2 linked regions of the Syntrophobacter fumaroxidans MPOB genome follow. The protein of the gene in region 1 binds, or shares a complex with, the protein of each later gene. Links are inferred from orthologs where the notes say so. Each region holds a gene or a part of one and is shown in the gene's direction. Other genes may lie near its edges. The genes, in order: rny and SFUM_RS18980.

Region 1 (10,640 bases):
ATTCGGCTGGACGACCTGAATCTTGACGGGAAAGGCGTGGCGGGGATCCGCAAGATCTGCCTCATCGCCTGCGGGACGTCCTATCACGCCTGCATGGTCGGGAAATATATGATCGAGAACATGTGCCGAATCCCGGTCGAAGTCGATCTGGGGTCGGAATTCAGGTACAGGGGACCGCTGCTCGGACAGGACACCCTGCTCGTGGTGATCAGCCAGTCGGGAGAGACGGCGGACACGCGGGCGGCGTTGCAGGAAGGCCTGGAGAAGGGCGCGGTCTGCCGGGCCATTGTCAACGTGGTCGGCAGCAGCCTGGTGCGGATGGCGGGCGGCGTGATCTATACCCATGCGGGACCGGAAATCGGTGTGGCCTCGACGAAGGCTTTCACGGCGCAGCTGGTGGCCCTCTACCTCTTCGGTCTCTACTTTGCCGTCGCTTCCGGCCGCCTCGATCGGCAGGAACTGTCCGCCTACATACAGGAGCTTATCGAGCTGCCGCGGAAAGTCTCAGACATTCTCGCGAGAAGCGAAGAGCTTTCCGGGCTGGCGCGGCGTTTCATGAATTGCCGGGATTTCCTCTACCTCGGCCGCGGCATCCTCTACCCCATAGCGCTCGAAGGCGCGCTGAAACTCAAGGAAATCTCATATATCCATGCGGAAGGCTACGCGGCGGGAGAAATGAAACACGGGCCGATCGCCCTGATCGACGAACAGATGCCCGTGGTCGTCTTGATGCAGAAGGGGCCGCTTTTCGAAAAGATGTTGAGCAATGTCCAGGAAGTGAAGGCAAGAGGGGGACAGGTGATCGCCCTGGTGGAGGGGAAAGCCGACGAACGGATTGGCCCGCCGGAAAACCGTTTCCTGATCCCGGAAAGCTCACCCTGGCTTGCTCCGGTGCTTTTCACCGTCCCCCTGCAGTTGCTGGCCTACCAGATCGCGGTTCTACGGGGCACGGACGTGGATCAGCCGCGCAACCTGGCCAAGAGCGTCACGGTGGAATAGGGTCTGGAAGCGCTGGAGATTCGGCTTGACTTGTTTTTGCTTTTCTAGCTACAATATGATTGAAATCGCGGGCTTCGATATGATCGTGATTTTTCGTTGAGGAGCCCGGGGTGCGCGACCGCAGGGCCATGGAAGCATGGCATGCGCTTTTGTGTGGAAGCGTTCAATGTTTTGTACAGACAGCGGGAAAGGCTCATTGGCACAGATCAACGCGAGCAATGGACTCGGAGAGAGGACTGACGGGAATTGGTTCTTTGCTCGAAGGCTTGGGGGCAGGCCTCGATAATTTCGCAAGATCAATGCCGCGAGGGGGAAAAACGGGTAGACGGCGGACAGGCATCAGGCAGTTGATTACGAAGAGCACCTGAGAGGTATGGAAACGGATGACGCCTGCCGGCGCGTGAAGCCGGCGAAAGAAGAAGGTCCCGGCGGTTGAGGTCCGGGGCATTGACCATATGATTTCGAACAGCCCCTGCTGTGTTTGTGATTGGGTGTACTTCCTGAGCCAACATACAAAAAACGGGAACTCCCTCTGGCTCCGGTGTGCAGGTCAGGAAACTGAAAGCCTAAAGGAGCCACGGAGTGCCCACCTTAGAACAGCGGTTCAAGGCCGGCTGTCCAACACGGCACAATGCGGGGGCGTTGTTTTATCAATCTCTCTCCGAAAAAATCCATCTCGAAAAGACCCCGGTGGAACCGGGGCTCCGGTCCTTCGGACCGGTGACCCGGGGATATCCTGCATCTTGAGCTTTTCTTCCTGACGAATGCCTGTTTCGACGGATCATGCGTGCGGCGAGCCCGACGATTGGCGAGCGCGCCGGTTGAGTGAAGGTTTTCGGGCATTCCGGCCGCGTGATTGCGCGCGTTTACCCGCCTGATCAAATTGACCGCATTGATATCTCCGGATCAATTGCGATGAAAGGAATCATATACTATGGGCTATGTGTCCGGCATACTACTTGTCCTGATCGGTCTGCTGGCGGGAGTCGGGCTCGGAGTGCTGCTCCGTCAGTACTGGTTGGAGAAACGAAATCGGCAACTCCAGGAACAGGCACGCAATATACTCACCGATGCACGCAAGGAAGCGGAGACCATCAAGAAGGAGGCGATTCTCCAGGCCAAGGACAGCCTCTTTCAAATGAAGGCCGAGTTTGAAAGGGAGACCAAGGAGAGTCGAAAGGAATTTCAGAACCTGGAAAAACGCATTCTCCAGAAGGAGGAAAATCTGGACAAGAAGTCCGAAGCCCTCGACAAGCGTGAGGGGGTGATCGGCAAACGGGAGAAAGTCCTGCAGCAGCAGGAGAAGGAATTGGAGGAAAACACGCGCGAGCTCCATATGCTGATCGAAGAACAGCGGAAGAAGCTCGAGAGTCTCTCCGGGATTTCCGCCCAGCAGGCCAAGGAAATGCTGGCACGCGCCATCGAAAACGAGGCGCGGCATGACGCGGCCCTGATGGTGAAGAAGATCGAAACCGAAGCACGCGAAACCGCGGATCGCAAGGCCAAGAACATCATTTCGCTGGCGATTCAGCGGTATGCGGGCGACTATGTGGCTGAGAAGACGGTTTCCGTCGTCAATTTGCCCAATGAAGAAATGAAGGGCCGGATCATCGGGCGGGAAGGCCGCAACATCCGGGCCATCGAGGCGTCCACCGGGGTCGACCTCATCATAGACGACACGCCGGAGGCCGTCATCCTTTCGGGGTTCAACCCCGTGCGCAGGGAGGTGGCCAGGGTCTCGCTGGAGCGTCTTATTTCCGATGGGCGCATTCACCCCGCGAGGATCGAAGAGATCGTCGAGAAAGTGAACATCGAAATCGAGAATGCGATCAAGGAATCCGGGGAGCAGGCCGCTTTCGACGTGGGAGTGCACGGAATCCATCCCGAACTGATCAAGCTGCTCGGAAAGCTCAAATACCGGACCAGTTACGCGCAGAACGTCCTGCAGCACTCCCGGGAGGTGGCTTTCCTGTGCGGCATCATGGCGGCGGAACTGGGGATCAACGAGAAACAGGCGAAGCGTGCGGGGTTGCTGCACGACATCGGCAAGGCCATCGACCACGAAATGGAGGGGCCTCACGCCACCCTGGGCGCCGATCTGACCAGGCGCTACGGCGAGGCGCCCCCGATCATCCACGCCATTGCGGCTCACCATGAAGACGTGCCCGCGGAAGATGTGCTCGCCATCCTCGTCCAGGCGGCCGACGCTCTTTCCGGTGCACGGCCGGGTGCCCGCAAGGAACTGCTCGAAACCTACGTGAAACGGCTTGAGGACCTGGAGAGAATCGCCGGTTCCTTCCCGGGAATCAACAAGGCCTATGCGATTCAGGCGGGACGGGAACTGCGGATCATCGTCGAAAGCGGACAGGTCAACGATGCCGACGTGGTGCTGTTGAGCCGGGATATCGCCAAGAAGATCGAGGGCGAACTGACGTATCCGGGCCAGATCAAGGTGACGGTGATACGGGAGACCCGCGCCGTCGAATATGCCAAGTAGAGCCCGCGCGGGGTACGCCATTCCAGTGGAGTCATTTTAAGGGGGCACGGCTGCTTGCCGTGCCCATTTTCGTAAAGGTGGCCGGCGGTCCGGTACAAAGGTCGCAAACAACAGTCTGATACGAGGTTGCGTTCAAGATGACGGTATTGAGAGGAGTGCATAAAGCCCTTCCCTGCGTCTGACCGGCACAATCGGCCCGCAGCAAGGGGCGGGGTTTACCCCCGCCCGCGTCGCCTCCCGCTGGGCAGGTGTTGTGCAATCTTGAGCGCACCTCGATATGAGGTGTCGGGAGTGGAAAACGTTTTTGATGTTCTGAACGAAAGAGGGTTCGTGGCTCAGGCGTCGGACGTCGAGGCGCTGAGGGAGCGTCTGGGGCGGCCCACGAGTTGCTACATCGGTTTCGATCCCACAGCGGACAGTTTGCACATCGGGAGTATGGTGCCGATCATGGCCCTGGCCCACATGCAGCGGTGCGGGCATCGTCCCCTGGTATTGGTTGGGGGGGGCACGGGACTGGTGGGAGATCCGAGCGGAAAGACCGAAATGCGCCGAATGCTCACCGCGGAGCAAATCAGGGGCAATGTGGATGCGTTGAAGGCTCAGCTTTCCCGATTCTTGGAATTCGGTGACGGCAAGGCGCTCATGCTCAACAATGCGGACTGGCTTTTGGACTTGCGCTACATCGAATTTCTGAGGGACATCGGCCGACATTTCAGCGTCAATCGCATGCTTGCCGCCGAGAGCTACAAAATGCGGCTGGAAACCGGACTGAACTTCATCGAATTCAACTACATGCTGCTGCAGGCCTATGATTTTTACCACCTGGCCGAGGAATACGACTGCGTTCTGCAGATGGGCGGCAATGATCAGTGGGGCAACATCGTGGCGGGAATCGAGCTGATTCGGCGCAAGAGCGGCCGGGAGGCCCACGCGATCACCTTCCCGCTGCTCACCACGGCCTCCGGCGCGAAAATGGGCAAGACGGCGGCGGGTGCCGTGTGGCTGAGCGCTTCGAGGACTTCGCCCTTCGACTACTACCAGTACTGGATCAACACTGACGATCGCGACGTGGTGAGGTTTCTGAAGCTGTACACGTTCCTGCCCCTGTTGGAAATCGCGGCGGTTGAGGGTTTGCAGGGGCAGGAGCTGAATGCGGCGAAAACCGTTCTCGCCTACGAGGCCACTTTGCTGACTCATGGCAGGGAGAATGCCTTGGCTGCCTGCGAGGCGGCAAGCGGCGTATTCGGCAGGCGCCGGCTGGCTCCCGATCTGCTGCCGTCCAGCGGAATCCCGAGGGATGTCCGGGACGAAACGCAGGCGGTGCCCACGACGGATGTGGAGAGGCATCGGCTGGAGGAAGGCATTCCGGCGTTTGAATTGTTCGCCGAAACGGGGCTTTGCGAATCGCGGAGCGCTGCCCGGCGCTTGATTCAGCAGGGCGGCGCCTATGTCAACGACATGCGTCTGCGGGAATTTGATCTGCGCATCGGAGTCAGCCACCTGAGGCACGATGGGATCCTGCTGAAGGCGGGCAAGAAGAAAATTCATCGCGTTCGTGCGATGAACTAGCCGTTTTGTGATTGACACCCTCGGGTGGCTTTGGTATATATCGCGGGCTTTCGCGGAACGCGCGGTGAATGTGAGCCGCGCGGGAGCGGGGTGGCTGGCCGGTTTGGGAAGTTGGAACCGGGGGTCGACTGAGCAGTCCGGAGTGATTATTTTACTAAAGGTGGGAAAGATTTGCTCCGGAAAGCGCGCGTGAGCTTGGTGTTTCGAGCCGCGAGAAGGAATCCGGCGTGTAGATTTGCACGTTGGGTTCTTCAAAAAGTCGCTTGACAATGCAAGTTGAACGGTGTAGATTGAAAAGTCCCTGAGCGGGAACGAGTCTGTTCTTTGGAAACTAAATAGTGGGTAAGGTGCTGGGCCTAGAGAGAGATTTAAGGGATAAACTGGAGAGTTTGATCCTGGCTCAGAATAAACGCTGGCGGCGTGCCTAACACATGCAAGTCGAACGAGAAAGCCTTAATCTTCGGATGGGCGAGTAAAGTGGCGCACGGGTGAGTAACGCGTAGGTAACCTACCCCCGGGACCGGGATAACAGTGCGAAAGTGCTGCTAATACCGGATACGATTGTGGAGCGGGAGCTCTACGATGAAAGTCGGCCTCTCAGAGAAGCCGATGTTCGGGGATGGGCCTGCGTCCTATCAGCTGGTTGGTAGGGTAACGGCCTACCAAGGCGACGACGGGTAGCTGGTCTGAGAGGATGATCAGCCACACTGGCACTGGAACACGGGCCAGACTCCTACGGGAGGCAGCAGTGAGGAATTTTGCGCAATGGCCGCAAGGCTGACGCAGCAACGCCGCGTGGGTGAAGAAGGCCTTCGGGTCGTAAAGCCCTGTCAGGTGGGAAGAACACCATGGGGACGAATAAGCTTCATGGCTGACGGTACCACCAGAGGAAGCACCGGCTAACTCCGTGCCAGCAGCCGCGGTAATACGGAGGGTGCGAGCGTTATTCGGAATTACTGGGCGTAAAGCGCGTGCAGGCGGTTTGGCAAGTCTGATGTGAAAGCCCCGGGCTTAACCTGGGAAGTGCATTGGAAACTGCCGGACTTGAGTACTGGAGAGGAAGGGGGAATTCCCGGTGTAGAGGTGAAATTCGTAGAGATCGGGAGGAATACCAGTGGCGAAGGCGCCCTTCTGGACGGTTACTGACGCTGAGACGCGAAAGCGTGGGGAGCAAACAGGATTAGATACCCTGGTAGTCCACGCTGTAAACGATGAGCACTAGGTGTAGCGGGTACTCATTCCTGCTGTGCCGCAGCTAACGCGTTAAGTGCTCCGCCTGGGGATTACGGTCGCAAGACTAAAACTCAAAGGAATTGACGGGGGCCCGCACAAGCGGTGGAGTATGTGGTTTAATTCGACGCAACGCGAAGAACCTTACCTGGGCTTGACATCCCCGGACGGCCCTGGAAACAGGGATTTCCCCTTCGGGGGACCGGGAGACAGGTGCTGCATGGCTGTCGTCAGCTCGTGTCGTGAGATGTTGGGTTAAGTCCCGCAACGAGCGCAACCCTTGCCTTTAGTTGCCATCATTGAGTTGGGCACTCTAAAGGGACTGCCGGTGTGAAACCGGAGGAAGGTGGGGATGACGTCAAGTCCTCATGGCCTTTATGCCCAGGGCTACACACGTACTACAATGGGCGGTACAAAGGGAAGCGAGCCCGCGAGGAGGAGCCAACCCCAAAAAGCCGTTCACAGTTCGGATCGGAGTCTGCAACTCGACTCCGTGAAGTTGGAATCGCTAGTAATCGCGGATCAGCATGCCGCGGTGAATACGTTCCCGGGCCTTGTACACACCGCCCGTCACACCACGAAAGTCGGCTGTACCAGAAGTGCGTGGGCTAACTTTTCGGAGAGGCAGCGTACCAAGGTGTGGTCGGTAATTGGGGTGAAGTCGTAACAAGGTAGCCGTAGGGGAACCTGCGGCTGGATCACCTCCTTTCTAAGGACGAGAAAGGTTTGGCACCGAACCCGCTGTTTAGTTTCGAGGGAGCAGGCGTGGGCCTATAGCTCAGATGCGGTTAGAGCGCACGCCTGATAAGCGTGAGGTCGGAAGTTCAACTCTTCCTAGGCCCACCAGGACAGCCCCCGGAGGGGGGAATTTGGATTGAAGGGGGTGTAGCTCAGCTGGGAGAGCGCCTGCCTTGCACGCAGGAGGTCATCGGTTCGAGCCCGTTCACCTCCACCATTGAGGATTGGATTGCGGGCTGGAGGATTCCAGCCCGGAATTCAGGTCTCAAGGAAGCAAGGGATACTGAAGGGTCTTTGACAACCGAATAGGGGTTTTTGACGAAAAGCGTTGTAGGCCTGGTTTTGACCGGTTGCCTCGAGGGATCGGGGGAATGGTCAAGCTAGGAAGGGCAGACGGTGGATGCCTTGGCGCTGAGAGGCGAAGAAGGACGCGGTCAGCTGCGAAAAGCTTCGGGGAGCCGCTAAACAGGCTTTGATCCGGAGGTGTCCGAATGGGGAAACCCGGTCCCGGTAATACGGGATCACCCGGCACTCGATTGTGGGCTCAAAAAGGGAGGACTTTGAGCCCAGAGTCGAGTGTCGGGGGCGAACCCGGGGAACTGAAACATCTCAGTACCCGGAGGAGAAGAAATCAAGCAGAGATTCCGCAAGTAGCGGCGAGCGAACGCGGAGGAGCCCAAACCCGGGTCAAATTGATCCGGGGGTTGTAGGGCCCCGATATGGGATGTGAGAGGGTAGCGGAAGGATCTGGAAAGGTCTTCCACAGAGGGTGAGAGGCCCGTACGCGAAACTCCGACACACCCTAGGGGAACCCTGAGTACCGCGGGGCACGAGGAATCCCGCGGGAAGCCGGGAGGACCATCTTCCAAGGCTAAATACTCCTCAGCGACCGATAGTGAACGAGTACCGTGAGGGAAAGGTGAAAAGCACCCCGGGAGGGGAGTGAAAGAGTACCTGAAACCGTTTGCCTACAAGCAGTGGGAGGACGATGAATTCGCTTCGGCGGGTTCAGTCTGACCGCGTGCCTTTTGCATAATGAGTCAGCGAGTTACTTTCTGCAGCGAGGTTAAGCCGAGCGAGGTGGAGCCGGAGCGAAAGCGAGTCCGAACAGGGCGGTTGAGTTGCAGGGAGTAGACCCGAAACCAGGTGATCTATCCATGGCCAGGGTGAAGTCCCGGTAACGCGGGATGGAGGCCCGAACCGAAGAAGGTTGAAAACTTCTCGGATGAGCTGTGGATAGGAGTGAAAGGCTAATCAAACCTGGAAATAGCTGGTTCTCCCCGAAATGCATTGAGGTGCAGCCTCGAAGTGAGAATAACGGAGGTAGAGCGCTGGATGGGCTAGGGGTCTTACCGGATTACCAAACCCAACCAAACTGCGAATGCCGTTATGTCGTCTTCGGGAGTGAGACTGCGGGAGATAAGTTCCGTGGTCGAGAGGGAAAGAGCCCAGACCGTCAGCTAAGGTCCCGAAATAGATGCTAAGTGGGAAAGGATGTGGGGACGCACAGACAACCAGGAGGTTGGCTTAGAAGCAGCCATCCTTTAAAGAAAGCGTAACAGCTCACTGGTCTAGTGTGCCTGCGCCGAAAATGTAACGGGTCTTAAGCATCTTACCGAAGCTGCGGCTTGATTCCTTAAGGGATCAGGGGTAGGGGAGCATTGCGGCATCCGTTGAAGGCGTACCGAGAGGAGCGCTGGAGGTCCCGCAAGAGATTATGCTGACATGAGTAACGATAAAGCGGGTGAGAATCCCGCTCGCCGTAAGCCTAAGGTTTCCTGGGTAAAGGTCGTCTGCCCAGGGTTAGTCGGTCCCTAAGCCGAGGCCGAAAGGCGTAGGTGATGGGAAACAGGTTAATATTCCTGTACCACCGAGCCGGCGTTTGAGTGATGGGGGGACGCAGAAGGGTAGGCCATCCGGGTGACGGAAGTCCCGGTATAAGCCCGTAGGCGGAGGTTCCAGGCAAATCCGGAGCCTTTTTAACGCCGAGAGGTGATGTGGAGGGAGCAATCCCGCAAACTGGTTGATCCCAAGCTGCCAAGAAAAGCCTCTAGCGAGTTGGCCAGGTGACCGTACCGCAAACCGACACAGGTAGGCGAGGAGAGAATCCTCAGGCGCGTGAGAGAACCCTGTTTAAGGAACTCGGCAAAATGACACCGTAACTTCGGGAGAAGGTGTGCCCTCATCAGGTGAAAAGACTTGCTTTTGGAGCCGAAGGGGGTTGCAGAGAAGAGGCGGTAGCGACTGTTTACTAAAAACACAGGACTCTGCTAAATCGCAAGATGACGTATAGGGTCTGACGCCTGCCCGGTGCTGGAAGGTTAAGGGGAGATGTTATCGCAAGAGAAGCGTTGAACCGAAGCCCCAGTAAACGGCGGCCGTAACTATAACGGTCCTAAGGTAGCGAAATTCCTTGTCGGGTAAGTTCCGACCTGCACGAATGGCGTAACGACTTCCGCGCTGTCTCAAACAGGGACTCAGTGAAATTGCAGTCTCGGTGCAGATACCGAGTACCCGCGGCTAGACGGAAAGACCCCGTGCACCTTTACTACAGCTTGGCATTGGATTTTGGGCGTGTATGTGTAGGATAGGTGGGAGGCGGTGAAGTGGGGGCGCCAGCTCTCATGGAGCCAACCTTGAAATACCACCCTTATGCGTTTAGAGTTCTAACCCGGGTCCGTAAACCGGATCGGGGACAGTGCCTGGTGGGTAGTTTGACTGGGGCGGTCGCCTCCAAAAGAGTAACGGAGGCGCGCGAAGGTTCCCTCAGGCTGATTGGAAACCAGCCGTAGAGTGTAAAGGCATAAGGGAGCCTGACTGTGAGAGAGACATCTCGATCAGGGACGAAAGTCGGTCTTAGTGATCCGGCGGTTCCACATGGAAGGGCCGTCGCTCAACGGATAAAAGGTACGCCGGGGATAACAGGCTGATCTCCCCCAAGAGTTCACATCGACGGGGAGGTTTGGCACCTCGATGTCGGCTCATCGCATCCTGGGGCTGGAGCAGGTCCCAAGGGTTCGGCTGTTCGCCGATTAAAGCGGTACGTGAGCTGGGTTTAAAACGTCGTGAGACAGTTTGGTCCCTATCTACCGTGGGCGGAGGAATTTTGAGGGGATCTGTCCCTAGTACGAGAGGACCGGGATGGACGAACCTCTGGTGTACCAGTTGTCCCGCCAGGGGCAGCGCTGGGTAGCTACGTTCGGAAGGGATAACCGCTGAAAGCATCTAAGCGGGAAACCCACCCCAAGATGAGAATTCCCCTCCGGAGCGATCCGGACTGAAGGCTCCTCGTAGACTACGAGGTTGATAGGTCGGGTGTGTAAGCGCAGCAATGCGTTGAGCTAACCGATACTAATGGGCCGTGAGGCTTGACCATACCTCCCTCTCGGGACAACGGATCAAGACCGGGCCGCACGCGAATCAAAACCCCTGTTCGGTCACCCCCATAACCATTTGGGGCGGCGGTAAGAGCGAGGAGGAAACACCCGTTCCCATCCCGAACACGGTCGTTAAGCTCCTCTGCGCCGATGGTACTGCGCGGGAAGCTGCGTGGGAGAGTAGGGCATCGCCGCCCCAATCCTTTTTTAACCCCCCCTCTACAATTCCC
Region 2 (16,557 bases), 1.3 Mb from region 1 along the record:
TCGATACCTTCTGGCCTTTCTGTTGATCGTGGCGGCGCTGGGGGTTCTGTTCCAGCGAATGCCCACCGCCTACCTGCCCGATGAGGACCAGGGGACCATGTACGTCCAGGCGATGCTTCCCGCGAATTCGACACTGGAGCAGACTCAGGAGGTCATGGCTGGAGTCAGGGAACATTTCCTGGTGAATGAGAAAGATGCGATCGAGACGGTCATGACCGTCTCGGGCATCGGTTTTGCCGGCAGGGGACAGAACCTGGCCCTGGCGTTCGTCCGGCTCAGGGACTGGGAGCTCCGCGACCGGCCCGACTTGAAGGTCGGCGCCGTGGCTGGCCGGGCCATGAGGGAATTCAGGAAGATCCGCAACGCCATCGTGGTGGCTTTCCCCCCGCCGGCCGTGGTCGAGCTGGGCACTGCCAAGGGTTTCGACTTCCAGTTGCTGGACCGCGGCGGGCTGGGGCACGAGGCGCTGATGCAGGCGCGCAACCAGCTCCTCGGCATGGCTGCCCGAGATTCCAGGCTGGCCTCCGTTCGGCCGAACGGGATGGAAGACGTGCCCGAGTATCGGATCGATGTGGATTGGAACAAGGCGGGCGCCCTCGGCGTGCCGATCACATCCATTCACAGGACCGTTTCCACGGCTTTCGGCAGTTCGTACGTGAACGACTTCATCCAGTCTGGACGGGTCAAGCGGGTTTACGTCCAGGCGGACGCCCCCCACCGCATGCTTCCGCAACACCTGGAAAATCTGTACGTGCGCAACACGTCGGGAAAGATGGTTCCTTTCACTTCTTTCGGTTCCGGGCACTGGACTTCCGGTTCCCCGAAGCTGGAGCGCTACAACGGTTTTCCGTCTATCAACATATGGGGTGAAGCTGCGCCGGGACTGAGCTCCGGCGAGGCGATGCAGGCAATGGAGGAAATCGTCGCCAAGCTGCCCCGGGGGACAGGCTTCGACTGGACGGGGCTTTCCTACCAGGAACGGATGGCCGGCGCCCAGGCGCCGATTCTCTACGCATTCTCCGTCCTCGTGATATTCCTTTGCCTGGCCGCCCTTTACGAAAGCTGGCCGATCCCGTTTTCGATCCTGCTGGTGCTCCCCCTCGGGGCCATCGGCGGGGTGATCGGTTCGAGTCTGCAAGGCCTGCCCAACGACGTCTATTTCAAGATCGGGCTGCTCACTACCCTGGGTTTGACGACCAAGAACGCCATCCTCATCGTACAGTTCGCCAAGGCCCAGGTGGAAGAGGGAGTGGGGCTGATCGAGGCCACCCTCGAGGGGTCCAGGCTCCGGCTCCGCCCGATCATCATGACCTCGCTGGCATTCGGCTTCGGCGTCCTGCCTCTCGCGCTTGCCTCCGGGGCCGGAGCAGGGGCTCAAAGGGCCATCGGGATCGGCGTGCTGGGCGGCGTGGTCACCGCCACCTTCCTCGTGACCCTGTTCGCGCCGCTTTTCTATGTTTTGATCTACAGAACATTCGGCAAAGAGAGGAAACGTGAAACGGCCGCAAGCGCTCTTGCGATTCCATCAGGGGATCACTGATATGAATGGAAGCCTGCTTGTTCTACTGAGTCTGATCGTCGCGTTCCTGAGCGGCTGCACTATGGCTCCGAAATACTCGAGGCCCGAAGCCCCGGTTCCCGCCACCTGGCCGAGCGGGCCCGCCTACGAGGACAGTCAGGCCGTTCCCGGCGCGCCCGAAGCGAGCGCGATCGGATGGCGGGATTTCTTTTCCGACGAGCGGCTTCATAAGATCATCGAGACGGCTCTGCACAACAACCTCAACCTGCGCCTCGCCGCCTTGAACGTCGAGATGGCCCGCGCGATCTACGGCATCCGCCGCGTCGAGCTGCTGCCGACCCTCGACGGCAGCGCCTCTTACGTCAAGTCACGGGTGCCGGCCGATCTCTCGGGTAAAGATCATGCCGTTACGGCCGACGCGTACGACGTCAATCTCGGCATCGCCGCCTGGGAGATCGATTTCTTCGGTCGCCTTCGCAGCCTGAAAGACAAGGCCCTGGAGGAATACCTCGCCACCGAGCAGGCTCGCCGCAGCGTGCAAATCTCGCTCATATCCGATATCGCCCGCATCTACCTGCTGCTCGGCGCGGACCGGGAACGCCTCGACCTGGCCCGCTCCACCGTCGAGACTCAGCAGACCGTCTACGAACTGGTTCGAAGGCGGCACGAAGTGGGACTCGCGCCCGAACTGGATGTTCGTCAGGCCCAGACGCGCGTGGAAGCGGCCCGTGTGGATGAGGCCCGCTACACGAGACTGGTTGCCGAAGGCGAGAATGCCCTGAACCTGCTGGCGGGCTCCCCGGTGGCGAGCGAGTTGCTGCCTGCGGACCTGAGCAGCATTGGCTCCAACTTGGAGATCTCCCCCGGTATTTCCTCCGAGGTGCTCTTGCGCCGCCCCGACATCCTCCAGGCGGAAAGCATGCTCAAGGCCGCCAATGCCAACATCGGCGCCGCCCGTGCGGCATTCTTCCCCCGCATCTCCCTGACGACCGCCTTCGGGACTGCCAGCGGCGAACTGGCCGGACTGTTCAAAGCCGGTTCGAGTGCCTGGACTTTTGCCCCTCAGATCGTGATGCCGATCTTTGACGCCCGCACGTGGTGGGCGCTGAAAGCAACGAAGGTGGACCGGGAAATCGCCGTCACTGAATATCAGAAAACGATCCAGACGGCCTTCAGGGAAGTGGCCGACGCCCTCGCCCTGTTCGGCACCGTGGATGACCAGTTGACGGCGCAGCAGTCCCTGGTGGACGCCAGCGCCGCAACATACCGTCTTTCCAACGCCCGCTACATGAAGGGGATAGACAATTTCCTGGGCGTCCTCGATTCGCAGCGCTCTCTCTACGAGGCGCAGCAGGCGCTGATCGGCACCCGCCTGGTGCGGCTCACCAACCAGGTGAGGCTTTATGCCGTGCTGGGCGGGGGAAGCGACTAGGCCGCGCCGCGCGGCCGGCCGGGCGAGACACGCCCCTCGCCGGTCGCTCACGGGCAGGTCCATCCAGCTCATGAGCCGAAACGAAGCCGAGGGTTCCTCGCCCGCCTCCGCCGGCTTTTTCGGGCCGCCGCCCACTCCCTCCGCCGCCCGTTCATGCATTTTCCCATTTTTTCCGTATTATTGATTGTCGTGCCGACCCGACAATCGCCGGATTGTTCGTTTGATATTGAGGGGCGTTCAACATTACACGACGCCTGCCCGGCGGGAGGTGACGCGGGCGGTCCGCACAGTGCGATCCGGGGACTGACTCCGAACGTGGAGCGGTCTTTGCGCAGCGACCTCTCGACGCGCAAAGACCGGATCGCCCGCTGTCCGGACGAAACAGGGGACTGTGCGTGATCCTCAAATTTCGACATGGAGCGAATATGAGAAAACCTGGACTGTCTTTCGTTATTTGCGCCCTTGTCCCGGTGCTGACCTGGTTCTGCGCGACCGCGCCGGCTGCCGTCGCCGCCGTCGGAAACCCAGTCCTCAAGTGGAAACACGGCGGCTGCTATTCCTCGTGGTGCGAAACGGGCTGGTATTCCTCCCCCGCGGTCGCTGACCTCGACGGCGACGGGAAAATGGAGGTGCTGGGCGCAGCTTACAGTCTTTTCGTCCTCAACGGCGAGGACGGCTCACAGAAGTTCAGCGTGACCGCCGGTTCCGGAGGCCGCGTATGGCCGGGCGTGGTGGTCGCGGACATCGACCGGGACGGCAAGCCCGAGATCGTCCTCGCCCAGGGCGGCGGCTACGTCACGGTGCTCGACCACGCGGGCAAGACCGTCTGGTCGCGGCAGCCCACGACCAGCGAACTGCGCGGCTTGAGCGCCTACGACCTGGACCGCGACGGATTTCTCGAAATCGTCGTGACCGGAGCAGTCGGCAGCAAGACCAACACGTGGGTGTACAACCACAATGGCCGCCTCCTCGACGGATGGCCTCAACTCGCGAACGACAACGGTTATGCCTGGGGCGTTTATAACAGCAATGCCGCGGTCTACGATTTGGACAAGGACGGGCAGGGCGAGATCGTCGTCCCGTCCGATGTGCACTACATTTGCGCCTACAATGCAAATGGTTCCCACATTCCTGCCAACAACACCATGTACGAGGGCAAGAGATGGGGACAGGTGGGGGTCTGGGAAAGCCTGGGCGTTGAAAAGCGCGGCTGGGGAACGTGCGAGCAGGGAGACCCGCGTTCCGAGCGCCACCGCCCCAATTTCGCCCACGGCGCCGCGACCATTGCGGACGTCAACGGGGATTCGAACCTCGAAGTCGTGGTGGCCGGCAACGTCTACGATTGCGCGACGGAAAATTACGACAGCAGGTACAACGGGATCTATATTTTCAACCGCGACCGCACCCGGTTCAACCGGGACGGTTTCGACTGGCGCAAGGTCCCATTGGATACGGGTGCGCCCTTGAGCGAGGATTATGAGGTGATTGAGAATTGTCAGCCGAACCCGGTCGTGGTCGACCTGGACGGCGACGGCAGGAAGGAGATCGTCTATTCCTCATACGACGGTCGGGTGCACGCATTCTGGCTCGACAAGAAAGAGCACGGAAACTGGCCTTTCTCCGTTTACGATTCAGGCGAGGGCATCATGCGCTTCGCTTCCGAGCCGGTTGTGGCCGACCTGGACAACGACGGTTGCGCGGAAGTCATCTTCACTTCATGGGTGGAAAAGAGCGCTCACCGGACCGGCAAACTCCACATTCTCGATTGCATGGGCAACCCCGTGCGTCAGGTCAGCCTGCCCGCCGCCTACGGAAGCCCGGACTGGAACGGGGCACTGGCGGCACCAACCCTGGCGAACATCGACGATGACCAGGCCCTGGAAGTGGTGATCAATACCGCTCATTCCGGGCTGGTCGCCTACGATCTCCCCGGGACGGCCAATGCCCGGATTCTCTGGGGCACGGGGCGAGGAAATTATCAACGCACCGGCACGGCCGATCCATCCCCTCTGCCCATCGTAACCGTCACCGCCACCAAGACCCAGGTGCCGGAATCCGGGGCAAGCGGCACGGCATTCCGCATCAGGAGGACGGGCGGCTCAGCTTCCGCGATCACCGTGAAATACACCCTGAGCGGCACCGCTCGAAACGGCATCGATTACGCGAAACTGTCGGGAACCCGGACACTTCCCGCCGGCGTCTCTTCGGCGCTGGTCAAGCTCACACCCGTCGACGACTCAAGAGACGAAAAAAACGAACGAGTCATCATGAGGATCTCGCCCGATTCATCCTACATCGTCCGCACCCCCGCAACCGCCGAGATCATCATCGTGGACAACGATTGACCCACCTTAAGCCCCTTCCGGCGCGCAGGCATGCAAAGTCTCCGCCCCGGACACTCCTCCGGTACCGCCCGCGGGCAGGCCGCGCCCGGCTGCCTCGCCGCCCTCCGGAGGAGTGTCGGGCTCTTCATTTCCCGCCGAACCGGCGAGGCGGGGCTCATCACCCCTGGTACATTCCGCCGACGACGTCGGCCATCTCGCAAGCGATTCCACGTTCCTCGAGCAACCGGACGATCTCCCCGGTTCGCGCCGGACTTTCCACAACGACTTCACTGCCCCAGGGTTCCTCGATGATTGAAAACCCTTCATCGTTCAGTGACCGGAGCGCGTCATCGAGCCGATCCACCAGGAGCCCCATCACCGAATAGTCCACCATGTAGAAGACGGGCAGCGGCCGGTCGACGGGACAAAATCCCCTTGAGCCGCAGCCTGCGTTGCGGCCGTTCCCCGCCTGTCCAGCCAGTATGGGCATTCTTCCCATATCGTTATCCTCCTTCGAGTTGTCCGGAACGACACAGACTCCAACACCAATCAGCAATAGATTATCATTTAAGAATTGTTCTGAGAGGACGCAAGCACATGGGCATTCCGAAAAGCCGGGAAAGGGTGGGAACCGATACGAAACAGGGATGATCGGAGTGGAGAGGGGGAAGGCGTATGAACAGGATGGCTCACAAAAGCGCATCCGGCCTTCACGGACAGTGTCGGCCGGGCCTGCAGGCCCTGGGAATGCCCGTGCGTCATCGGGGCATCCCCCGGTCATGGGTCTCCTCAGTCCGTCACCCTTTTTGCGGGTTTGACATCGAGGATGCGCTCGACCTCGGATTCCATGCCGGGCTTCACGACCCAACCGATGAAGTGATCGCCCTCGAGAAGCTCATCGTTCTCGGAACTGTCCACCTCTTCCATGCAATGCTCGATCTTGTGCCAGGTGACCCGGTCGACACGGGCACTGAGCGTATATCCGTCGATCGTCAGCCGATTGCCTCGGGAGTGGACTTTGACGAGGCAAATATTCTCCAGGTTGTCGCGGTCCCTGAGATCCTCCCTCAAGGCCAGCATTTTTCCCCAGTCGTCCCGGGCCACGTCGATCAGTTCGCCGGAGGCGTTGACTCCTTCCACGAATCCCCGTTCGGTTCTGCTGACCCGCCAGCCGGTGCACAGCACACGTTTTTCGTTCTTCTCCCCCGCTGGAACGATATGGGCGAAAACCTGGTGCACGGAATGTTCGTCCCGCTCTAGGGTGAAGCGCACCCTGGTTCCCATTCCGGTAGTCATTTCGAATTCCATCGGCCTGCCTCGCAATTGTTGTTGGGCCCTTCGGGTGCGTCCGTCGCGGTCCTTTCGGCCATTTCGCCCGGCGGTGGTCTTCCCGGCTCCGCGGGGGCGTCGCCCCCCCCGGGATATCCCTACGCCCGGGTCTCTTGCGTCGCAGCGGGACGAATCGGGGCGAAACCGGACAGGCCCGGGCTTGCGCCGCGTGTCAATTCATTCTTTTCCCATATAGATATTTATCTCACGGAACACCAGCAATTTCGACAAAGCGAACGGGAGCGTGTGCAGGGATGTCCTTCTTTGTCGGTGCGGAAAGTCCAGGCAGGTGTCGAGCATCGTCTTGACGGCGGTGATGGTTCAACTGGAAGGATGAGGGGCAATACCTCGCGAAAAGCCCGAAAAAGGCGGAACCCTTATTGGCGGACGGCTATGATTCCTTGTCCCCCGGCGAGCTGTCTTCGACCAGGGCATAACCGGCCTTGCGGAAAGTCTGCAGGAGTCTGGGCTTGTTCGGACGTTCCAGTTTCTCGCGCAGCCGGCAGATGTGAACTTCCACGACATTCGTGGCGGGCACGAAGTTATAGCCCCAGACGTTCTCGAGAATCTCCGCGCGCGTGACCACCCTTCCCTTGTTGCGCATCAGGTATTCGAGCAGGGCGAATTCCTGGGGCAGCAGCCGGAACTCCTCGTCACCGCGGAAAACGCGGCGGCTGACCAGGTCCAGCCACAGGTCGCCGGCCTTGAGCTGCACCGTCTCCTGGTTCACCTTGCTTCGACGGATGAGGCTCCAGACCCTCGCGAGAAGCTCGGCCAGTTCAAAGGGCTTGGTGAGGTAGTCGTCTCCCCCGAGCTCCAGGCCGCTCACCCGGTCGCTCACACTGCCCTTTGCGCTCAGGATCAGCACGGGCGTCAGGATCCCGCGATTGCGAAGCTTCTGAAGGATCTCCAGACCGTCCATTACGGGAAGGATGACGTCGATGATGATGGCGTCGTAGCTTTCCTTGAGCGCGAGTTCAAATCCTTGCGGGCCGTTCCAGGCCACATCGATCTTGAAGCCGGCCTCGGTCAACGCCCGTTCAAGGAAATCCGTGATCTGTCTGTCGTCTTCAACCACCAAAACACGCATGGAAATCGTTCCGCTCGGAAAGATTTGTACAATGAAAACATCGAACCGTCCGAATGCAAATACCGCCCGCCCCGTATTCCATCCCCGTGGCATGCATCACAGGCAAAGTCGCACCGCAACATGTCTTCTGATTGGTCTTCAAGGTACCAAACGGCAGAATGTGTCTTTTTCATTAATAAAATAAAATTAAAATAGTTTTAGGTTTCCTCATCCGCCTGCCCGCGGGCGCGGTGTTTGTATGCACTCGTTCAGCGCGGCAGGTGAGCAGCCGACGGCGCGACGCGAATTCCGGAGGGCTTATCGCTCCGCTCCCGATGTCCCCAGCGGGCTCGCAAACCGTGCCTTCCGGGTCGGTTTCGTTTCCCGTTTGGCCCCCCGCGCTCCGGCAGTGCCGCGTTCCATGCGGACCACCGAAAGAAACACGGTGAGCCTTTCCCGGTCCCACCGGCAGGTCACGCTTTGCATGTCGATAGCGCGCAAGAAGCGCCCGGGCTCTCCCCACACCCGATTGCGCAGGCGACGACCGGCCGCGTTCGATTCATCGCAGTCCTTTACGGCAAATCGGTTGCGATGTCGACACAATTGACAATCATTTTCTAGAACGTTAGCTTATCAATAAGTAATCCATGTCGCATTTTACGGAGGCTTTGAGATCGATGCTGGGTGATGGAATACAGAGCTTTCCCAGAATAACGGGGTCCAAGCGGCTTTGTAAACAGCATTGAACGGCATGGAATGGAAGACGTAGGCAGCGTTGTAAATCGCGACGCCGGGAGGAATAGCCATGAGAATGTTGCTAGTGGCTGTGGCATTGATGGCCGTGGTCGGCTTGGCGGTATACACGGGCGCAGGGGTAATGGCGTTTCAGAGCGGCCAGGCGCTGTCCCCGGAAGGAAACATCAGCAAATGCGAACAGGTATTCAAGAACCTGGACTCCGGAGGCAAAGGATACCTGACTTACAACGACTTTCGCGCCGGTGACGGTCTGGGCAAGCACAAGGGATATGGTCAGATCGGCGGCACTCACAGCGCGTTCATGTCCGCCGACACGAAAGGGGACGGCCATCTGACGATGGGCGAATTCTGCGCATGGAAAAATAGATCGTAACACTCGCCTGCATGGCAACGGAAGCGCATCCGTGGAGCTTCCGTTGCCACTACGAAATCCCACCCTCTTTGACGATTCGTCACTCTGCTTATCGTGGCCTTTTCGCAACTGGAAGCAGGCGTCGACAAACGGCAACGGCTTGATCGCGGTGCAATCTGCGAGTATTGTGATGAACAGCGGGACTTTCCGCGCTTTTTGGGAGCATCGGTTGTCCCGTTCTTGAACGCTGCCCGCCGCAAGGCATCGGGGGGCCTCCCGAGGATGAAGAATTGGAAGGGGAGTGAGACAATGGGTAAGAGAAGAGTTGGGATTCTCACGGGCGGAGGAGACTGCGCCGGTTTGAACGCAGTCATCAGGGGCATCACGAAGAGCGCCGTCAACAACTTCGACATGGAAGTCGTCGGCTTCTATGACGGGTTTCTCGGTCTCATCGAGAAGCGCTTCACGATCCTGACTTTCGAGATGGTTTCCGGCATCCTCACACAGGGAGGGACCATCCTGGGCTCGAGCAACAAGGCGAATCCCTTCGAACATCGGGTGCGCGAGGGCGGCCAGGAGCGTTGCGTGGACGTATCCGAGGAGTGCGTCGCCCTTTGCGAGGATCTTGCCATGGACGCCCTGATCTGCGTGGGTGGCGACGGGACCATGACAATTGCGGAGAAGCTGTCCCGCAAGGGAGTCAACGTCATCGGCCTGCCGAAGACCATTGACAAGGACCTTGCCGAGACGGACATCACGTTCGGCTTCGATACGGCCCGCACCGTCGCCACCGAGGCCATCGATCGAATTCACACAACGGCACAGTCCCATCACCGGGTCATGCTCATTGAAGTGATGGGAAGAAATGCGGGCTGGCTCGCCCTGGAGGCCGGGATCGCCGCGGGAGCCGACATTGTGCTGATTCCGGAAATTCCGTATTCCATCAAGGAGATCATTGGAGTGGCGCGAAGGCGAAGCCGCTTCGGGAGACAGTTCAGCATTGTAGTGGTGGCCGAAGGCGCGGCTCCCGTGGGAGGGACTCAGACCGTTCACAGAATCGTCAAGGACAGCCCGGACCCGATTCGCCTGGGCGGGATCAGCCACCGGATTGCGACCGAGATCGAGGAACAGACCGGGATCGAGTGCCGCGTCACCATTCTTGGGCACGTGCAGCGCGGAGGCACGCCCACACCCCTCGATCGCTTGCTCGCCACACGGTTTGCCGTAAAGGCCATGGAACTGGTGGAAGAACGCTGCTACAACCACATGGTCGCTTTCCAGGGAGGCGAAACGGTCCCGGTTCCCATCGAGAAGGTCGCGGGAAGACAGCGGCTTGTCCCGTTGGATTCCCCCCTCATCAAGACGGCGCGGTCCGTCGGTACCTCCCTGGGGTAGGTAAGTGCCGGGCCGCAATTCGACTGCCCCGGATCGCAGCCGGTCCGCTGCCGGTTTTTGGGGCCGCCGCCGCGTTCTTCGCGCGATGATTCGCACCATGCGTCGCGCGGCGCATACCGCAAGGGAGTGGTTTTTGCCTTTGGAGACAATATTCTGGTCGATATTTTGCTCATTTGTGTTAATAAGTTGAGCAATGGATACAATCCCGCTCGCGGGGCGGGCGACGTCGCTTATCGCGCCAGACGCAGGGAACGATGGGACTCCCGGTTGGCGGCAGGAGGAGAGTGTTCATGGATCTGATCCTTATCTCTCAGATATTGGCGGTCACCTTCTGCGTGGTTGTCGTTTTCGCCGCGGCCTACTACCTTGGATACCGCCGCAATGTGAGAAAATTCGAGACTCAATCGGAACAAGATCGTGAAGAGATGCTGACCATCGAGCGAGCTCTCAAGGAATTCTGGGATCACGAGAAGCAGAGGCTCGAACAGGAGAAGGAAGAGCTCAACCGACGCATCGGCTTCCTGGAAACCAGGCTCGACCAGTACCGGAGGAAGGCCGCGGGAATCGGCATGATGGGCCTCAGGAAGAGCAAGGTCACCGATATGTTCATCACGCTGCTCATCGAGAACGAGTCCCTCGAGGAAAAGCTTTTCCTTCAAAACCTGAAGCTGAAGCAGGAACGTGACGAATTCCTGGAGAACGAGCTTCGCAGCATCAGCTATAAGCGCATTCTGCTCTCCGAGCTCCTGGCGCAGTCGGAGGTCAGGCGGGAGTTGGAGCGCGCGATCAACGACAAGGGCCGCCTGAAGAGACTGGAAATAAAGCAGAAAGACATCGATCCGCTGGTCGCCGAGACTTCGGATGAAGCGGAGAAGACGGCCTAGTCCCGGTGGCTGCTCCTGCCTCAACTTGAGCGGACGCGATACAGGACCGCTTTGTTTTCGCCCCCCTTATCGGCATTCACCCCATACACGGCACGATGAACCATAGCCGGACGAGCATCGCGCATTTTCGGGCGATCGGCGCTCAGCGGCGGGCGCGCGGGAACGAAGGAAAACGCTCGCGCTCATCCCGGCGCAGCCGGCCGCTCGGGGAAAAACACCGGGTTCCGAAGCCGGGTCCGGAGGCCGGTCGGCGGTTCGCCGGAGTGGTGTCCGGGCCGGTCCTGCAAGATCGTTCGTCCCCCCCGGATTATGCCGCCGCAAAGGCCCCGGCACGGATAGCGAACCGGCAGCGACTGCGGTTGAAGGGGTTATCGCTCCGGTCATTCAGTAACCCGCCGATTTGGTGATGCTTTTGTCAGATTTCGCTTCCGGCGGGCATGCGTTCGTGCTATTGTTTATCAATTATACGCATTGAGATCTCATTCTCCTGTGGAATTGCCCTTTTCGCATTTCCTGTTCGATGTGCGGAGGTTCTGCTGCTGTGAGTGATGAACGCGACGGGAACAAGACACAGGCGGTGTGCTCTCCGCCTTTGAAATCCCGACAAGCCCGAGAAGAAATAACCGACGACGCCGGAGGCAGACCGCTCCGCGACCGCCCCCATATCACCCGCCGAAATCTCGATATCATTGAATTCCTTCCCGACGCCACTTTTGTCATCGATCGCGAGGGAAAAGTCATCGCGTGGAATCGAGCGATCGAGGAGATGACCGGGGTGAGGAAGAAGGACATCCTTGGCCGGGGAGATTTTGCATATGCGGTGCCGTTTTACGGCGAGCGCCGTCCGATCGTCATCGATCTGGTGATGGGTGCGGATTCGAAATTCGAGCGGAAATACCAGTATGTGAAAAAGCAGGGCGAGACGTATTTCGCTGAGGCTTACGCGCCAAATGCATACCGGGGCAAAGGCGCCTATTTGTGGGGCAAGGCATCCCCCCTGTACGACGGCAAAGGCAACTGGGTCGGCGCCATCCAGTCGATTCGCGACATAACCGACAAGAGGTTGGCCGATCAGGCTCTGGCCAGAAGCGAACGACAGTTTCGCATGCTGGTTGAGACCATGAACGAAGGGCTGTGCGTCCGCGATGCGAATGACCGGGTCCTTTACGCCAACGACAAGATGTGCCGGCTTCTTGGGTACGTCCGGGAGGAGCTCGTCGGCATGCAGGTATCGGCGCTTTTCGACAGCGCCAACCTGCTGATCCTTCAGCGTGAGATGGAGAAGCGCAGGAACCGGGAGGGCTCTCTTTATGAAATCCAGATGAAATCGAGGGACGGTCGGAACATCCCGGTGCTTGTTTCGGGCAGGCCGATGTTCGGCGAGCAGGGCGACTATCGGGGAACCATCAGCACGATGACCGATATCACCACGATCAAGGAAGCCGAAACGAAACTGCGCGAATCGGAACAAAAGTATCGCATGATCTTCGAGAATTCGCCCTTGGGCATTTTCCACTTTGATGCCGACTGCGTCATTACGACGGCCAACGAAAACATTTTCCGGATTTGGGGCACCACCGCCGAGAAGCTTGTGGGCTTCAACCTGAACACATCCTTGAAGAACAAGAAGATGAAGGCTGCGGTCATCGCGTGCATGTCCGGGAAGTCGGCACATTACGAGGGCAGCTACCTGTCGGTGACGGGAGGGAAGATTTCCAATTTGAAAGCGAACTACGGCCCGATCCTGTCGGCGGACGGCAAGGTGATCGGAGGTATCGGGATCATAGAGGATATCTCGGAACGCAAGCAGACCGAAGCGGCCCTGCAAGAGTCGGAGCGGCAGTTGCACCTCCTGTCGAGTCAGCTTCTGGCAGCCCAGGAACAGGAACGCAAGAGGATCGCCCGGGAGCTCCACGACGGCATCGGATCGTCTCTGAGCACAATCAAGTTCAGCCTCGAGGCGACGCTACGACGGATGAGGCAGGGTTCACAGAGTTACGAATCCCTGCAGAACGTCATCGTTCTCACCCAGCACGCCATAGACGAATCCAGAAGAATCATGACCGATCTTCGTCCTCCCATTCTGGATGACTTCGGCATCCTCACCACGATGGACTGGTTTTGCGCACAATTCAGGAAAGCCTACACGCACCTCCGGGTGGACAAGGAGATCGAGGTCGTGGAGGAGGACATTCCGGAGGCCTTGAAAATCGTCATTTTCCGGGTATTGCAGGAGGCGCTTCACAACACCGCGAAGTACAGCCAGGCCAGCCGGGTCAAGATCGGCCTTCGCAAGACGCCGGGAACGCTCGAGCTCAAAATCGGCGACAACGGTATCGGATTTGACCGGACCAGCGCCTCACGCCGCAGCGATTCCTCATCGGGTCTGGGTCTCCCCAGCATGAAGGAGCGAACCGAACTATCCGGCGGAACCTTCTCCGTCGAATCGACCGAAGGGGCGGGAACCACGCTTTGCGCGACATGGCCGCTCTGAGCCCGAAATTCCACACAGGCGCCCGCTTCTTGCCGCAGGGACATTGGTGGTTCGCTGTGAACCCTTTACGGAGAATGCCCTTCTTCCACCGGGCGGCCGATTTTCCTCCGCCCTGCCCCGATCCTTCCCGGCATCGCCGTTTTCTTTCAGCGTCCATCAGGCCCGATCGCCTCGCGGGCGGAATCAACTTCTACTGATCGGATTCTTCAGCGACCTCTTCCTCCTCCTCCTGCGGTTCCTCGTCGGGCTGAGGCTGGGCGGGGGGGGATTCAGCGGGCGTTCCGGGCCGAACGGTTCCGGAATCGGCACCCGGGGCGGCCATGGTCGCGTGACCCGCCCCTTCCGCTCCTTCAGGCATTGGAGGCTGCGCCGGCATCATCCTCCCCCCGGGCATCTCGGGAGGATGACCGGGCTGAGGCGGCCGAGCGGGCCGAGGCTGCGGTGGAACCGCCGCGGCGGCCGGCAGCGGAGTGACCACCTTGCCGTCGCTGAAAAGGCTTATGACGAAGACCTGGCCGTCCTTCTCGAGCGAGACGCTCTTGGATTCGATCTTGACGACCTGGTAGTCCCCGAAACGCTGGCCTTCCCGAACGGTCACGTACGGAGACCGGTCCTTCTTCTTTTCGGCTCCGGGGACTTGCCCCTTGTACCGCAAAAGGGCCTTCCTGGAATCGCCGTGGATGATGATCCCGTCCAGTTGGATCGCATTGTGGGAGGGGCCCGGTTTATTGGACTGGGCAGCCGGAGTGGCCGATTCGGGTGGAGGCGGTTTGCGGTCCTGGGCGAAAAGGTTCTTTTCCACCATCACCGGGGCTGCGACACAAAGGGAAAACAAGAGTAAAACCCCGCAAAAAACTGAGGCAACATACACGCCAAGTCTCATCATGTCGGGCTTCCGGCCTCCCGTTGAGATGAATTCGTGGGTTCACTGTGCTCAACAAGAATATTCTTTCCGATTCTGAGTATATTAGCGCTCATCCGGAAAGTCCACGGGTGTTTTCCGGGAGTTCCCGGCGGGGGTTCTGCGGCGGGGCGTCGCCGCGTTTTTCGGAGCCCCGCCGCGTCCGCTCATCCGACCACCGGCGGGAAGGACCGCGACGGGAAGCATTGAGCTCAACGCGCCGGGGCTTCGGAAGCCGGAGGAACGGCGACGTTTACTTTTGACGACCGATTTGTTAAGGAATTACCGGGAATTTCAAAGGACGAGGAGCCGATATGTCCGAGTCTTCTTCATTGCTCAGTGCTTTCCGGCGGGAGTTCAACCTGCAGGAGGAGCAGGTCTGTCAGTTGCGCGATGCCTATTTCATGGAGGGATTGCCTCTTGCGGACGCCTTCGAGCAGATTTCGGTGACCGATGAGAACCGCATCCTCCGCGTTCTGTCCCAGCATTTCGGGATCCCGCTGCTGGAGCGTGAAGATTACCCGGAGAAACCAGTGCTCCTCGAGGGCGTTTCCATGGTTTTTCTGCGCAAGCACGCCGTCCTCCCCATCCAGATCGAAAGCGGCAAGGTGAAGGTAGTGGTCAACAATCCCTTGAACCTGCCGGTGCTGAACCTCCTGGGCGGTTACTTCGCCGACATGAAACTCAGTCTGTGCCTTGGGCAGCGGGAGGAGATCCGAACGGCCATCGACCGGCTGTACGGGACCGCGGCAAGGGAGGCCGAAGAACAGTCCCGCTCCGGTGAAGGAGCGGTGCTCAACGGCAGCGCTTTCGAGGAGGATCTCGAGCACCTGAGGGGATTGGCCCAGGAAGCGCCTATCGTGAGGCTCGTCAACGTCCTGATCTCGCGCGCGCTCGACATGCGGGCATCCGACATTCATTTCGAGCCGTTCGAGCGCAGTTTCCAGGTCCGATGCAGAGTCGACGGTGTGCTCTTCGACCTCGATCAACCTCAGAAGAGCATGCAGGCGGCGATCGTCAGCCGCCTCAAACTGATGGCCAACCTCAACATCGCTGAACGCAGGCTGCCCCAGGACGGCAAGATCAAGCTCAAGTTCGGCAACCGCGAGGTCGACATCCGCGTTTCGACCGTTCCGACCATATACGGAGAGAGTATCGTCCTCCGGCTCCTGGCTCAGGAGGGGGTCGAATACAATCTGGCCAACCTGGGCATGGACGGGGAGGACCTCGCCTACCTGGAACAGCTTGTCGAACGGCCTTTCGGTATGATCCTCGTCACCGGCCCGACCGGTTCCGGCAAGACGACCACCCTTTACGGGGTCCTCAAAAAACTGAATTCCGTGGTGAGAAAAATCATCACGGTCGAGGATCCCGTCGAATACCAGATCAACGGCATCAACCAGATCCAGGTCAAGCCTCAGATAAACCTCACCTTCGCCAACGCGCTCAGGTCTCTTGTCCGGCAAGACCCGGACGTGCTTCTGATCGGAGAAATCCGGGACAAGGAAACGGCCGACATCGCCATCGAATCGGCTCTCACCGGTCACCTGGTGTTGTCGACCCTTCACACGAACGACGCGCCGGGCGCCATCACACGGCTCCGGGACATCGGGATCGAGTCTTTTCTGATGGCCGACTCCCTTCTGACGGTTCTCGCCCAGCGCCTGGTGCGTGTGCTCTGCCCTCATTGCAAGGAACCTTACACTGCGCGCGAAGCCGATTGGAACCGTCTCAACGAGATCATTCCCGACCTGCCTCGCTCCCTTACGCTTTGCCAGAACAAGGGCTGCGATCGATGCGGCTACACCGGATTCAGGGGCAGACAGGGAATCTTCGAGGTGCTCAAGGTGAATGAGAGCGTCCGATCGGCGATCGTCGCCGGGAAGGATGCCGGGAGCATTGCCCCGATCGCCTTCGAATCGGGCTACCGACCGCTTTTGCACCATGGCTATCGGAAGGTGATCGAAGGCATTACGACGCTCTCGGAGGTGCTGAGGGTGACAAGCCTGTCATGAGTCGGCCCGCGCCTCTGCGCCATTGTCCGTTGGACCCGCGGGCGGGTTGGAAACGGCGCGGGCGACCGACGACGACGCGAACGGGCG

The links.
Region 2: rny (region 1) and SFUM_RS18980 share a complex: the UniProt entries of both Bacillus subtilis proteins name them as parts of the possible RNA degradosome complex. The link is inferred for Syntrophobacter fumaroxidans MPOB from one-to-one orthologs.

The regions. Positions count from the first base shown.
Region 1 is NC_008554.1:3,183,566-3,194,205, reverse strand. Bases 1,364-4,214 are described here. They hold rny (ribonuclease Y), read left to right. Parts: upstream 1,364-1,933; coding sequence 1,934-3,496; downstream 3,497-4,214. Other genes in these bases: tyrS (tyrosine--tRNA ligase), read left to right, coding at 3,788-4,214. Outside these bases: glmS (glutamine--fructose-6-phosphate transaminase (isomerizing)), read left to right, coding at 1-999; more of tyrS, read left to right, coding at 4,215-5,065. UniProt on the Bacillus subtilis protein: Endoribonuclease that initiates mRNA decay. Initiates the decay of all SAM-dependent riboswitches, such as yitJ riboswitch. Involved in processing of the gapA operon mRNA, it cleaves between cggR and gapA.
Region 2 is NC_008554.1:4,474,257-4,490,813, reverse strand. The notes cover bases 8,155-11,133. They hold SFUM_RS18980 (6-phosphofructokinase), read left to right. Parts: upstream 8,155-9,090; coding sequence 9,091-10,176; downstream 10,177-11,133. Other genes in these bases: SFUM_RS18975 (hypothetical protein), read left to right, coding at 10,467-11,060; SFUM_RS18985 (EF-hand domain-containing protein), read left to right, coding at 8,479-8,802. In the rest of the region: SFUM_RS19015 (efflux RND transporter permease subunit), read left to right, coding at 1-1,540; SFUM_RS19010 (efflux transporter outer membrane subunit), read left to right, coding at 1,542-2,951; SFUM_RS19005 (FG-GAP-like repeat-containing protein), read left to right, coding at 3,377-5,296; SFUM_RS19000 (hypothetical protein), read right to left, coding at 5,454-5,774; SFUM_RS18995 (hypothetical protein), read right to left, coding at 6,065-6,571; SFUM_RS18990 (response regulator transcription factor), read right to left, coding at 6,996-7,694; SFUM_RS22135 (PAS domain-containing sensor histidine kinase), read left to right, coding at 11,602-13,554; SFUM_RS18965 (hypothetical protein), read right to left, coding at 13,745-14,440; SFUM_RS18960 (GspE/PulE family protein), read left to right, coding at 14,770-16,470. UniProt on the Bacillus subtilis protein: Catalyzes the phosphorylation of D-fructose 6-phosphate to fructose 1,6-bisphosphate by ATP, the first committing step of glycolysis.